2 regions of the Lachnospira sp. CLA-JM-H23 genome follow, and region 1 is predicted to be linked to the other one. Evidence: predicted binding sites of a transcription regulator. Region 1 holds the regulator's gene; the other holds the start of a gene.

Evidence for each region. The regulator Rex, encoded in region 1, represses fermentation and respiration genes when NADH is low (regulators of the CRP and FNR family bind a similar motif). The targets are predictions, from matches to a motif close to ATTGTTAANTANTTAACAAT.
Region 2: a site for Rex is predicted at 4,885-4,904, ahead of pckA (phosphoenolpyruvate carboxykinase (ATP)). Genes of this name have one in related genera too.

The regions. Positions count from the first base shown of each region.
Region 1 covers NZ_JBBMET010000005.1:141,846-149,787, reverse strand. The annotation lists gene WMO42_RS08095 (NAD(P)H-hydrate dehydratase) at 1-1,489, opposite strand, end outside; gene WMO42_RS08090 (hypothetical protein) at 1,486-2,109, opposite strand; gene WMO42_RS08085 (redox-sensing transcriptional repressor Rex) at 2,136-2,771, opposite strand; gene WMO42_RS08080 (homocysteine S-methyltransferase family protein) at 2,902-5,358, opposite strand; gene WMO42_RS08075 (methionine synthase) at 5,351-6,034, opposite strand; gene WMO42_RS08070 (DEAD/DEAH box helicase) at 6,035-7,672, opposite strand; gene abc-f (ribosomal protection-like ABC-F family protein) at 7,823-7,942, shown strand, end outside.
Region 2 covers NZ_JBBMET010000003.1:180,480-188,421, forward strand. The annotation lists gene WMO42_RS05395 (MATE family efflux transporter) at 1-55, shown strand, start outside; gene bsh (choloylglycine hydrolase) at 317-1,294, shown strand; gene WMO42_RS05405 (MalY/PatB family protein) at 1,331-2,506, shown strand; gene WMO42_RS05410 (GGDEF domain-containing phosphodiesterase) at 2,575-4,401, shown strand; gene WMO42_RS05415 (hypothetical protein) at 4,413-4,742, shown strand; gene pckA (phosphoenolpyruvate carboxykinase (ATP)) at 5,037-6,641, shown strand; gene WMO42_RS05425 (GntR family transcriptional regulator) at 6,771-7,424, opposite strand; gene WMO42_RS05430 (50S ribosomal protein L25/general stress protein Ctc) at 7,819-7,942, shown strand, end outside.

The sequences.
Region 1 (7,942 bases):
TAGTAAGTCCCTGTGCCATAAGTCCTGTTATTATGCCTGAAAGCACATCTCCCGAACCTCCTGTTGCCATTCCATCATTGCCTGACATATTAATATACACTCTTTCTCCATCAGAAACAATAGTTCTTGCATCTTTTAATACACATACGCAATTATGTTCTCTTGAATATGTTCTTGCTGTATCTATAGGATTATTCTTTATCACCGCAATATCAAGTCCTGTAAGACGTGACATTTCTCCTATGTGTGGTGTAACGACAACATTCTTATCTGACATATCATCTTTATATGAAGCATTACCACTATTGCCGCCAGCTTCATAGTCTACATCATCATTACTGCCATCAAGTTCAATTTTATATTGGGCGATTATATTAAGGGCATCTGCATCATACAGCTTTTTAATATTCTTCTTTGCTGACACACTTCTTACAAGCTTTACTGCACTTTCTTCCATAGACAGCCCCGGACCTATGCACACAACATCTGCCCAGCAGATACATTTATCCACTAATGTCTCTGTATTCTTAACAAAATCTCCACATTCCTCATCAGTATCATATGTATCAACAATACATTCCATATTGCCCGTTATAACTGCTGTACGGTTGCTTATATGCGTAAGGGTTCTTACAAGCCCTGCACCTATACGTGCCGCCGCTCTTGAACTTAATACTGCTGCACCTCCATAAAGCCTTGAACCAGCTATTACAAGTGCCTTTCCAAATGTTCCTTTATTGCCATCAGGCTTTCTTAGCGGAAGCATATCAGATATATCACTATAATCATATGTGAAAATATCCCTTGTCATATCCGGATATTGTGCAAAACCTATATCTTTTCTTATAATCTTCCCACAATATGAAGCTGCTGGATATAATATATGTCCGATTTTTTCAAATCCGAAGGTAACTGTTATATCAGCATTAACCGCAGATCCCATAACCACACCTGTCGATGCACTTATACCTGATGGTATGTCAACAGCCACAACAAGCCTGTTTCCATTATTGTCGCTATTCTGTGTATACTGCGAATGCACTGATGTACTGCATTTATTAATTGTATCTACTACTATTCTGGCCTCTCCTGCCAGTTCTCTTGATAAGCCATTGCCAAATAAGGCATCTACAATAACCCCATATTTAGAAAAATCCGGGCTATTAATACATTCTATGCCCAGATTCTTTATTATGTTCAATTGTATATCGAATTCTTTGGTAGAAGCGTGTGAGTTAATTATATACACATCCACATTGTAGCCCTTAAGATAAAGCTGTCTTGCCACCGCAAGTCCATCTGCCCCATTATTGCCACGTCCACATACGCATATAATGTCTGTATGTATATTTCCTTTAACCTTGCTTTCAATAGCTTCTGTCACTGAGAGTGCGGCTCTTTCCATAAGCACAACTGATGGTATACCAAGAGTATTAATTGAATAAGAATCCACATTCTTCATAGAAGCCGCATCTAATACATATCTCATTCCTGCTTATCTCCTACATTGCCTTCATTAATTCTGTCAACTGCACTACAATTCTCAGGTCCGATAATATCGTGTATAAGAGAATACATATTATTATTAACAGTTTCTTTATCCTGTTTTATAAGAATATTCTTCTTAAGCTTGACTCTTGTAGCATTAATCCACTTATCAAGTACCTCTATATCCTCTGTATTGGCATTCATTCTGTCATAGCAGGCTTTAAGTGTCTCTGTAAGAAGCTTCTCGTTAGCCCTTGCCAATTCTCTTGGTACTTCTAAGAGTTCATCTTCAAGCGAAGCTATCTTGTCATTAGACTCCTGTATAAGTCTTTGGTTCTGGCTCATACGCTTCTGCTTCTGCCTACTTGAATCATCATCTTCCATATTCTCAACAACATCATTGATAAGCTGCTTTTTAAGCTTCTTGATGTCTTTAATGTCATTATTAATTCTTCCCTGCTTCTTAAGCAGTTCATTAACCTGTTTCTCCCAATACGCAATCTCATCTGTCTTATTCTTCTCGTTAATAAGGTGATACCATCGCTCATCAAGCGTAAGAATCGGAATATTCTTAAATACATCACTATTCTTTAACAATTCATAAGTTATCTTAGACACCATCAATTCCCCCTTTGGATTTAATATCTTTATGAGTGCTTATTGGCAATTGTGTAAGAAAGTCTCATAAGGCTTTCTGATAAATGTACATTCTCAACTATTACGTCATCTGGCAGATTAAGATCTGTATGTGCGAAATTCCATATAGCCTTAATTCCTGCATCTGCAACCTGCTTTCCGATTTCCTTAGCCGCCTGCTTTGGTATTGTCAGTGCAACTATCTCTATATCGTTCTTATGTATAAAATCGGCAAGTTGATCCATCATCATTATATCTATTCCGTGAATGCTTTCACCTTTAAGCTCTGGATTGTTATCAAATACGCCGCATATAACAAAACCACGCTTCTCAAAGTCTGTATAATTAACAATAGCACGTCCAAGGTTACCAGCACCTATTATTATCATATTATGCTTCCTGTCTATTCCAAGTATCTTGCCTATCTCATCATAAAGATACTTCACATTATATCCATATCCCTGCTGTCCAAAACCTCCGAAATTATTGAGGTCCTGTCTTATCTGTGATGCTGTAACTTTCATTCTCACACTTAAATCTTTAGATGAAATCCTCTGAACACCACTTTCTATAAGTTCGCCCAGATATCTGTAATATCTTGGCAATCTTCTTATAACAGCCGATGAAATCTTCTTATTCTCTTCCATAACATTCTCCATTCCTGTGCAATACTGCTACGAAAAGGAGATGGGAAACCTGTAATTACCAGCTTCCCATCAGCCTTCAAAATTAATGTTAATTATATAACTATTTTGCTAAAAAGTAAAGAAATGTACTCTATCCAAGCACTCTCTTAGCAATATCCACAGACTCCTTTGCATCCTTTGAATAGAAATCCGCATGTATTTCCTTAGCATATTCAGGAGTAAGCACTGCTCCTCCTACCATAACCTTACAATCAAGATTGTTCTTATGTATAAGTTCTATTGTCTTTTTCATTGAAACAAGTGTTGTTGTCATAAGTGCTGACAGACCACAAAGCTTCGCACCATTTTCTTTAATCGCATCTACAACAACCTGATATTCAACATCCTTTCCAAGATCAATAACCTCATAACCATAATTCTCAAGAAGTACCTTTACGATATTCTTTCCAATATCGTGGACATCTCCCTTAACCGTCGCAATAACAATCTTTCCCTTGCTTACAGGTGCATTATTGCTCATAATCATATGTTTTCTTATAACCTCAAACGCTCCCTGTGCAACGCCAGCCGCCATTATAAGCTGTGGCAGGAATAATGTTCCCTTCTCGAACTCCTCACCTATCTTATCAAGTGCAGGAATCAAGGCATTATTAACAATGTCCATAGAATCCATACCTGCAAGAAGTTCTTCTGTTATTGCTGCACCTTCATTTTTTAGACCTTTCTCTACTGCATAGAATAAGTCATCACAGGTATAACTGCCCTTCTTATCCTTAAGATTAACACTTCCACCTGCCTGTGCTGTCTGACCACCCTGTACTGCATTTGCCGCTGTATTCATTGGATTAATCTTGCTTATATTAGGCATTGAAGCATAAGCCTTAATATAATCAACAGAATTCTTATCTATATTGGCAAGAAGCTTATATGCCCTTACTGCCCCCATCATCTCATATATGTTAGGGTTAATAATCGCAAGATCAAGACCATTCTGCATAGCCATTGTTAAGAAAATGTGATTGACAAGCACTCTGTTAGGAAGTCCGAAAGATATATTCGATACACCAAGCACCGTCCTTAAGCCAAGAGTATGCTTAACCTCATAAAGTGCATTAAGCGTTTCCATTACCCCCTCCTGTTCGGCTGAGGCTGTAAGTGTAAGACAGTCTATATATATATCCTCTTTAGGAATTCCTATAGCTATTGCCCTGTCCATAATCTTTCTTGCTATGGCAACTCTGTCTTCTGCTTTCTTAGGAATACCATCTTTATCAAGAGCAAGGCCAATTACTGCCGCACCATATTTTTTAACTATTGGCAGAATGTTATTAAGAGAGTCTTCTTCTCCATTAACTGAATTGACAATCGGCTTACCATTATATACTCTTAATGCAGCATCAAGAACCTCAGGTATAGTTGAGTCAAGCTGGAGAGGCACATCCACAACTGACTGAAGTGCTTTCACAGTATCAACCATCATCTGTCTTTCATCAATTCCCGGAAGTCCTACATTGACATCAAGAATATCAGCACCCGCACCTGTCTGTTCTAATGCCTGTCCAAGTATATAATCCATATCATTATCTAAGAGTGCCTGCTTAAATACCTTTTTACCTGTTGGGTTAATTCTCTCTCCTACAACTCTTGGCTGGTCAACTATAACTGTGCTTGTAGCTGAGCATACAGCCGATGGTATTTTCACTGGCTCTTTTGCTAAATTGCCTTCTTTATGTAACATATCTGATAAGCACTTTATGAATTCAGGAGTTGTTCCACAACAACCACCGAATATTTTAATGCCATACTTTCTTAAATCCTTCATAAATTCAGCAAACTGCTCTGCTGTCACATTATATTCATTAGTAACAGGGTCGGGAAGTCCTGCATTAGGCTTTACTATAACCGGAAGATTAGTCCAGCCTGTAAGTTCCTTAATAACCGGCTCAAGTTCCTTAGGTCCAAGTGAACAGTTGACACCTAAGGCATCAACTCCAAGTCCTGATATTGTAAGTGCAAATGAAGATATCTGACATCCTGTAAATGTACGCATATTTTCTTCAAATGTCATAGTCGTCATTATTGGAAGCTGGCTATTCTCCTTTGCTGCAAGCACTGCCGCTTTCACATCTAACAGATCTGTCATTGTCTCAAATACAACAAGATCTGCACCTGCCGCTTCACCAGCCTTGACTATCTCAGCATACATCTCATAAGCTTCCTCAAAGCTTAATGTACCTGTTGGCTCTAGAAGCTGTCCTATAGGTCCTACATCAAGTGCTACAAGTGCTCGTGGATTCACATTGGCACACGCCTTCTTTGCATTTTTAATTCCCGCTGTTACAAGTTCATCAACTGAATGCCCACATTCTTCAAGCTTATATCTGTTGCCACCAAATGTATTGGCATATATTATGTCTGCACCTGCCTTTAGATACTGCTCGTGTATGGAAATGAGAAGTTCCGGTTCTGTAATATTAAGCATCTCTGGTGTTTCACCCATCTTCATTCCTGCCGCCTGAAGCATAGTACCCATTCCACCATCAAGAATCACATAATCCTTTTGTAAAAGTTCTTTTAATTTATTCATTACAATGTCCTCCTGCTTCCCTGAATCTGCATGTACCTTTAAGGTTACACGACATACAGCCTTTTTTCTTTGAACTGACCTCTCCGGTTGTAAGCCCAATAACTGCTGTTACAGACTTGGTTGGTGTCATCATATCAGTCTTTCCTATATTAAGCCCTATAAGCTTAGGTGCATTTAGTATTTTTAAGAATTCGCCCTGCTGTGACAAAGGCAGATCACCATATCCTATTCCAAACCTGAATGTCTGGTTATACTCTGGAAGTTCCTCTTTAATAACAGCCTCAACCTTATCACATACCTGTTCAATTGCTGCACTTGCCATACTGTCTGATATTACAGCCTTGGCAAGGTCTGAGGCCTGCATCACCCTTAACATCCTGTCTATTCCATCAGAGATTGTCACTGCTATAAGTGCCGCTTTATTACAGCCTTTAAGATGTTCTTTAATTGAGTTTCCTTTTAATGTAACAGAAGTCCCTTCAAGCCTTACGCCCTCATCGACCTGTGTCACATCCACTACCCTGTATACATATCTTGGAACTGCCGCTTTTAAGACCTCTGCCTCACATTCATCTATAAGGCTGTTTATTGTCTCATCTGCCCCTATTCCCTTGTATCCTAAGTATCTTAATACTTCTGCCCTGTTTATACTGCTTAATGTCACCTGTTTTTTCATTTATTTATTCTTTCTTGCTTTGTCCTTATGCTTGCCTTTTCCTCTGCCCTTGCCTCTTGACTGGTTAGCCTTCTCAACATTAACACGGCGTCCCTTAATCTGCACGTTATCATTCATTGCCTTAAGAATTTTCTCTGCGTGTATAGCTGGTACATCAACAAATGTATAGTTGTCCATCATATCTATCGCGCCTACAAGCTTGCCAGGCATACCAGATTCACCTGCAATAGCTCCAAGAATATTAGCTGGCTTTATTTTATCCTTTTTTCCAATATTAATAAAGAGTCTTACCATTCTTGAATCATCTTTATCTGTATCAAAATGGAATTCTTCTACTTCATCTTCTCTGTCAAGGGTATCACCTATAAGCATTTTTAAAAGTGCTGCTGCCATATCCATAGATGTATATTCTTCCTGATTAACGTGTTCTTCAACAAGATTAACCATATCTGTAAGTCCACCCTCTTCGATTGTCTGTCTGATTTTATCAAACATATTATCAAGCTTGGTGTTCTTAACATCATCCAATGATGGAACAGGCTTTGCAAGTATCTTAGTCTTACAGTAACGCTCGATATCCTTTAACTTATACACTTCCTTGCCACTTATAAATGAAAGTGCCATTCCAGATCTTCCTGCACGCCCTGTTCTTCCAATTCTATGAACATAATATTCCTCATCCTGAGGAATGTCATAGTTAAATACCATATCTACATCATCAACATCAATTCCTCTTGCTGCTACATCAGTTGCTATAAGTATGTCTACCTTGCCGCTTCTAAAGTCATCCATTACTCTGTCACGCTGCTGCTGTTTCATATCACCATGTATTCCGTCAGCAAAATAACCTCTGCCCTTAAGCTCTGATATAAGCTCATCAACCTGTCTTTTAGTGTTACAGAACACTACTGAAAGTCTTGGATTGTATATATCAATAAGCCTGCACAATACTTCTGTCTTATTCTTAGGTCTTACCTCATAATAGAACTGTTCTATATTAGATACTGTAAGTTCTTTTCTTACTACCTTTATAATCCTGGCATCTTTCTGGAAATTTCTTGCAATATCCATAATAGCCTTTGGCATAGTAGCTGAGAACATTACTGTCTGTCTGTCTTCTGGCGTTTCTGTAAGAATTGTTTCCATATCTTCCCTGAATCCCATATCAAGCATTTCATCAGCTTCATCAAGAATAACCATATTAATATTATCAAACTTAACAGTCTTTCTTCTCATATGGTCCATAACTCTTCCAGGAGTTCCAACAATAATCTGTACGCCCGTCTTTAATGACTTTATCTGTCTTACTATCTCCTGTCCTCCATATACTGGAAGAACTTTAATATCACTCATATATTTGGCAAGTTTTCTTATCTCCTCAGCCACCTGTACAGCAAGCTCTCTTGTAGGGCAGAGTACGATTGCCTGAGGCTTTTTTATCTGTGGGTCTATCTTCATAAGCATAGGAATTGTGTATGCTGCTGTCTTACCAGTACCTGTCTGTGCCTGTCCGACAACATCAATACCTTCACATACAGCTGGAATTGCCTGTGTCTGTATAGGTGAAGTTTCCTCAAATCCCATATCCTCAATAGCTCTTAATATTCTTTCATCAATGTTTAACTCGTCAAATTTCATTCATTTCCTCATTTCTTAAATTTAATACACTTATCTTAGTCTAACTTTTTAATAATACATTATAGGAAGAAATAAGTCAAAAAAATTGCAATTTATTCTTAAAGCAAGTATAATTCAACTAATTAATTTAAAGAAAGGAACACTGTTATTATGATTCTTTCCTGTAATAATATAAGTAAATCTTTTGGAACAGATGTTATTATCAAATCCTGTTCTTTTAATATTGAAGACCACGAAAAAGCAGCTATCGTTGGTATCAACGGTGCTGGA
Region 2 (7,942 bases), on a different contig from region 1:
GGTAACTGCATTTATATCGTATATAATCTATAAAAAGGCGACACATCATCATTAAATGTAATCAGACATATAAGGTATCTTATGAAACAGCATGTCATCATTACAGATTTGAGGTAAAGTCAATAATATGGTTTATGTAAATTTAATTATTGGATTTGTATAATTGCTTTATTTTGAAGAATAATGGTTGTATAATTAAAAATACAATTTACAATATTATATAAAAATATTAATTGTAATTATATGGAGAGTGAAGATAATATAATTGGTATACAATAAAATATATAAATTGCGAATAAAAGAGGAGGCTTAATATATGTGTACAGCAGTTACTTATAAGACTAAAGATTTCTATTTTGGAAGAACTCTTGATTATGAGTTCTCATATGGTGAAGAGATAACAGTTACACCAAGGAATTATATATTTGATTTCAGGCATATAGGACAGCTTAAAAGCCATTATGCAATAATTGGTATGGCATTTGTGTCAGAAGGATACCCACTTTATTATGATGCGGTTAATGAAAAAGGTCTTGGAATGGCTGGACTTAACTTTGTTGGCAATGCGGCATATAAAGCATCAGTATGTGGTGAGAAGGATATAGCACAGTTTGAGTTCATACCTTGGATATTAAGCCAGTGTGCGACAGTCAGCGAAGCAAGAGCTAAGCTTGATGGAATTAATCTTACAGGAACACCATTCAGCAGCCAGCTTCCAGCGGCACAGCTTCACTGGATAATTGCAGATAAAGATGAAGCAATCACAGTTGAGTCTATGAAAGACGGACTTCATATATATGACAATCCGGTCGGAGTGCTTACTAACAATCCTCCATTTGATATGCAGATGTTTGCACTTAATAATTATGCAGGGCTTTCAAGCAGACAGCCAGATAATACATTTGCAGACAAGCTTAAGTTAAATGCTTACAGCCGTGGAATGGGAGCTATGGGACTTCCGGGAGATTTATCAAGCCAGTCACGTTTTATAAGAGCAGCATTTACAAGACTTAACGCAATTTCAAGCGATACAGAGGAAGAAAGTGTAAGCCAGTTCTTTCATATACTAGGTTCGGTAGAACAGCAGAGAGGCTGTTGTGAGGTAACTGACGGAAAGTATGAGATTACTATTTATACATCCTGCTGCAATGCGGCAAAGGGAATATATTATTACACAACATATGATAATCATCAGATAACAGCAGTAGATATGCACAAGGAAAATCTGGACGGAACAGAGCTTATAAGATATCCAATTATTACTAAGGGTGAAGTAAGATGGCAGAATAGATAGAATATGTCAGAATAATAGTGATGGAGAGATAAGGCGATGGAATGTACTGATAAGTATGATTTTGATACACCAATAGACAGAACTAATACGCAGTCCTTGAAATGGGATGTTGCAGAAAATGAACTTCCTATGTGGGTTGCTGATATGGATTTTAAGACAGCACCAGAGATAATTGAGGCTGTTAATAAGAGAGCGGCGCACGGAGTATTTGGATATTCAATAATACCGGAAAGCTGGAATGAGGCTGTAGCAGGCTGGTGGTCAAGAAGACATAACTGGGACATTGATAAAGACTGGATTGTGTTTAGCACAGGAGTTATACCAGCAGTGTCAAGCATAGTAAGAAAGCTTACAACACCTAACGAGAATGTTGTTATACAGACACCTGTTTATAATATATTTTTTAATTCGATAATCAATAATGGAAGAAGGGTTCTTGAGAACCCATTAAAGTATGAGAATGGTGAATATAGCATTGACTGGGAAGACCTAAAGAATAAGCTGGCTGATCCACAGACAAGTCTTATGATATTATGCAATCCACAAAATCCATCAGGAAAGATATGGAGCAGGGAAGATTTATCAAGGATAGGGGAGCTGTGTGCAAGGTATTATGTAACAGTGGTATCTGATGAAATTCACTGTGATCTTACAGACCCTGGAAAGGAATATATCCCATTTGCTTCTGTATCAGATGTATGCAGGGATATAAGCATAACCTGTGTTGCACCTACTAAGACATTTAATATTGCAGGACTACAGACAGCAGCTGTCATTGTGCCACATAAGAATTTAAGGCATAAGGTGTGGAGAGCACTTAATACTGATGAGGTTGCAGAGCCTAACGCATTTGCGGTATGGGCAGCAGAAGCAGCTTATAATTATGGCGATAAATGGCTTGATGAATTGAGAGGTTACATTTATAATAATAAAAGAATAGTTAACGAGTATGTCAATGACAATATTACATCAATAAAGGTTGTGCAATCAGAGGCAACATATCTTTTATGGCTGGATTGTTCAGCAATTACTGATAATAGCAGTGAATTAGCGGCATACATAAGAAACAGGACAGGGTTATATCTGTCAGCAGGCAATGCGTATGGCGGTAATGGAAATCAATTTTTAAGATTAAATATTGCGTGTCCTAAGGTAGTGCTTATGGACGGACTTAAAAGACTTGAAGAAGGTATCAGGCTGGCTATGAATTAACAAGTTGTTAAGCTGGCAGTTGATTAACTTTGTAAGGATATACTAGCTGATAATTAATGGGGTAATATATGGAAAATGGAAGTTTGCAATACGAAAATCAAATATTAAAATCAGAACTTGAGGCAGAACATTTTATTCTTACACAGATGGCAGAACTTGGAAAGGTAAGAAATGTACGGGAATGTCAGGTAGCAATAAATAATCTTCTTGAAAAAATCGGACATTTTACGAAAGCTGACAGAGCATATATAGTTGATGAAAAAGACGGTTGTTATTATAACACATATGAGTGGTGTAATGAAGGTATTGAACCACAGATTAATCAACTTCAGAATTTGAGAGCAGAGGATATGCCGTATTGGATACCAAAGCTTTCAAGTGGTGAGAGTATATTTATTGAAGATTTGGAAAATGTAAAAGAGACTATGCCTGTTGAATATGAAATATTAAAGCCTCAGAATATACATACACTTATAGTGTTTCCAATAATATTAAGCAATACATTAAAAGGGTTTATAGGTGTTGATAATCCTAATATAAAGGATGCAAAGGACGTAATCAGACTACTTGCGGCACTGGGGAGTTATCTTGGTACTACAAGAGAGAATGCCGCTGTATATGCCAAGCTTGAATACAGGCTTAATTACGATTCACTTACCAAGGCGTATAACAGGTATGGGTTTTACAAGAATGCACAGAAGCTCATAAAGGAGCATACTGATACAGAGTATTGCCTTATATTATCAGATATTAAGAGTTTTAAGCTTATTAATGAAATATATGGTGAGAATATTGCAGATAAGATATTAATAGATGAAGTTAATATTATCAGGCAGAAGATGAAAGGTAATTCAGTTCTTGGAAGACTTAATGGTGACATAATTGCTATGGTTATTCCTAAGGAGTATCTGTCTGAGAAAGAATTTTCTGATATGATAAAGCTGCTTAGTGACAGGTATTCCAACAAGAATTTTAGGCTTCATATATATCTTGGAGTATATTACATAAAAGATGTCAATGAAACGATAAGACAGATGGTAGACAAGGTATCTCTTGTGATTATGAAGAGTAAAGGTAATATGAGCAATTATATTCTTTATTATGATGAGAATTCATATAGGAATGACATATTTAAACAGCAGCTTATAGGTGAGTTCGAGACAGCACTTAATGAGAACCAGTTCTGTATGTATTTACAGCCACAGACGGATAAGGATGGCAATATGCTTGGAGCAGAGGCACTTATAAGATGGAATCATCCTAATATGGGACTTATTATGCCAGGTGCATTTATAGAGTGCTTTGAAGATGCAGGACTTATATACAGGCTGGATAACTACATATGGGAGGAAGCTGCTAAGCAGCTTAAGATATGGAAAGACTCTGGTTATAATTATTATATATCGGTTAATATATCAGCAAAGGATTTCTATCATATTGATGTATACCAGACTTTCAAAAATCTTGTAAGTAAGTATGGTATAGATACAGATAAGCTTCACATTGAGATAACAGAAACAGCGTTATCAGAGGATAAGCAGGCGGCACATAAGACTATAGAAAGACTTCACGATGAGGGATTTATAATAGAGATAGATGATTTTGGAAGCGGATATTCTTCTTTTAATTTCCTTAAAGATGTGTGTGCTGATGTTATCAAGATAGACAGGGTATTCCTTAAGAAGTCAAGCCACGAGGAGCGTGGAGAGCAGATATTAAGGTCGATTATAAGTCTTTCACACGATATAGGAATGGACGTAATAACGGAGGGTGTTGAGAATGTTGACCAGCTTTCTATGCTTGCCAAGATGAATTGTGACTGGTTTCAGGGTTATTACTTCTCAAAGCCGGTTACTGTCGGGGATTTTGAGGAGAAGTATGGCATTAAGGCGTAAAATGTATAATAATGCTTAGGACATTGATAATATTAGTAAGCTATGATAATGAACTGCTTGAGCTTACAACGCTTGCTATAAGAATATATTCAGTAGCATATCTTTTCAATGGACTTAATATATTTACTTCGTCATTCTTTACTGCACTTAATAATGGTGCGGTATCGGCGGCAGTATCATTTCTTAGAATGTTCGTATTCCAGATAGCGATGATTATGATACTTCCGCTTATACTTGGAATTAATGGAATATGGATGGCTGTTATAGCGGCAGAACTTCTGGCATTGTTCGTAAGCCTTATATTCATAATAATAAACCGCAAGAAATACGGTTATGTGTAAGAATATAGATATAGATAATAATACACATATGTGTAGGAATACGGCATATATAATACAGATATATGTATAAATACGGTTATATGTAAAATAGTAATGATATTTAATTGGAATTTAACATAAATATTAGGAATTATTGATATAAAAAGTTAAAAACTTAACAATTAAAAGGTTGCTTTTTGCAGGCTGATTATGTATACTAACAGAAGAATTTGGTTAAATCCATTTTCTGTAATCTGCCAAAGGGCATACAAGCCCTATTGGTGCTACAATTTAAGAAAAGAGGTTTAATGTAAAATGGCAAACGTTGATTTAAGCAAGTATGGTATTACAGGCGCTACAGAGATTATTCACAATCCTTCTTATGAATTATTATTCGAAGAAGAAACAAAGGCTTCTAACGAGGGTTACGAAGTAGGAAAGGAAAGCGAACTTGGTGCTGTTAATGTTATGACAGGTATCTATACAGGTCGTTCTCCTAAGGATAAGTACATTGTAGTAGATGAGAATTCTAAGGACACAGTATGGTGGACTTCAGATGAGTACAAGAATGATAACCACCCAATGTCAGAAGATGTATGGGCTAAGGTTAAGGATATTGCTAAGAAAGAACTCTGCAACAAGAGACTTTTCGTAGTAGATGCATTCTGTGGTGCTAATAAGGATACAAGAATGGCTGTTCGTTTTATCGTAGAAGTAGCATGGCAGGCACATTTCGTAACTAACATGTTCATTAAGCCAACAGCAGAAGAACTTGAGAACTTCGAGCCAGATTTCGTAGTATATAACGCTTCTAAGGCTAAGGTTGAGAATTACGCAGAATTAGGTCTTAACTCAGAGACATGTGTAGCATTCAACATCACAAGCCACGAGCAGGTAATCATCAACACATGGTATGGTGGAGAGATGAAGAAGGGTATGTTCTCTATGATGAACTACTACCTTCCACTTAAGGGAATGGCTTCAATGCACTGCTCAGCTAACACAGATATGAATGGTGAGAACACAGCTATCTTCTTTGGTCTTTCAGGAACTGGTAAGACAACTCTTTCTACAGATCCTAAGAGACTTCTTATCGGTGATGATGAACACGGCTGGGATGACAATGGTGTATTCAACTTTGAAGGTGGATGCTACGCTAAGGTTATCAACCTTGATAAGGATTCAGAGCCAGATATCTACAATGCTATTAAGAGAAATGCTCTTCTTGAGAACGTTACTCTTGATGAGAATGGTAAGATTGACTTTGCTGATAAGAGCGTAACAGAGAATACTCGTGTATCTTATCCAATTGACCATATTAAGAATATTGTAAGACCTATATCTTCAGCTCCAGCTGCTAAGAATGTTATCTTCCTTTCAGCTGATGCATTTGGTGTACTTCCTCCAGTATCTATTCTTACTCCAGAGCAGACACAGTACTACTTCCTTTCAGGATTTACTGCTAAGCTTGCTGGTACAGAAAGAGGTATCACAGAGCCTACACCTACATTCTCAGCTTGCTTCGGACAGGCATTCCTTGAGCTTCATCCTACAAAGTATGCTGCTGAGCTTGTTAAGAAGATGGAAAAGAGCGGAGCTAAGGCTTACTTAGTTAACACAGGCTGGAACGGAACAGGTAAGAGAATTTCTATTAAGGATACTCGTGGTATCATCGATGCTATCCTTTCAGGTGCTATTAAGACAGCTCCTACAAAGACAATTCCTATGTTCAACTTTGAAGTACCTACAGAACTTCCAGGTGTTGATTCAGGTATCCTTGATCCTAGAGATACATATGCTGATGTTTCTGAATGGGAGACAAAGGCTAAGGATCTTGCTGAAAGATTTAACAAGAACTTCGTTAAGTATACAGGCAACGAAGCTGGTAAGGCTTTAGTAGCTGCTGGTCCTCAGTTATAATTAATAATTCTGGATATAACAGACGATTGTCAATTTAATTAAATACTTTATGAGTATATAAAAAGACCGCTTGTAATTAATGATAAACATTAGTTGCAAGCGGTTTTGTTTGACTATATTCTCCATAAATTAAAGTTCTGTCCTGACGATATTAAGAGGCATCATAAGATGGTCGATAAGGATTCTGTATGCCTCATTGCCATTGCCAGTTTTCAGGTTCTCAAAGTATTCAGAATGTTCATCTATTGTTCCATTAATACGGCCTTCAACCTCAAGTGCCGACTGTGTTGTAAGTCGGATAAGATACATAAGCTTTTGGAACATATGATTAATCTCCTCATTCTCAATGTAATTAACTAAGAGCAGGTGAAACTTATGGTCGTAATTAATAAAACTTTCGTAGTTATCATCAAGAGCAAGTGATTCTTTCTGGTGTTTGAGAATTTCACCAAGTTTCTGTATTGTATTCTGACCTTTAGCGGTCTGATATTCTTTAGCTAGGCATTGCGTACAAAATCCTTCGATAGCACATCTTATCTGGATGGTTTCCCTCATATCTTTCTGGCTTAATTGTCTTATGCGAAAGCCTTTGCTTGGGATAACTGTGATATAACCATCCTGGCTTAAGCATTGCAGAGCCTCTCTCATAGGTGTTCTTGATATGCCGAGTTCTTTGGATAATTTAGTTTCTGAGTAAAGTGTGTTGACATCGAGCTGGTGAGTAAGAATTAAATTCTTAATGTAATTATAAGCCTCAAGCTGCAATGATGACATAAGCTGCATAGATTCCTCCGTTGTATAAATGCCTGAATAAAAAGTTACGATAATAAATTTATAAATGGACTTTTAAAATAAATTAAAAAAAACATAAAAAATACAATTTACTGATATATAATAGACGATTATTATATTAAAATCAATAAAATAAATATAAAATCGGTATACCGGCACGCAATGTTCGTAATAAAATAATTTAAAATCTGAATATGTAAAGTTATTGTGTTAAAATACTATAATGAAAATATGTAATGATTGCACAAAAAAAACTTGAAAATTTGGTTAATCTGTTTAATTGCAAAGGACTATAATACAAATCGTAATAAAGAATAGATAAACTTAACAGAACCTCTTTGTTGAAGGCTTGCTAAGCAAATCAGATTTTTGGAGGAAAAGATAAATGAATACTTTAAAAGCTGAAAAAAGAAGCATGGATGACAAGGCAAAGAAATTAAGAAGGGAAGGTTATGTAACTGGCAATGTATTTGGAAGAAGCCTTGCAGAATCAATACCGGTAAAGATTG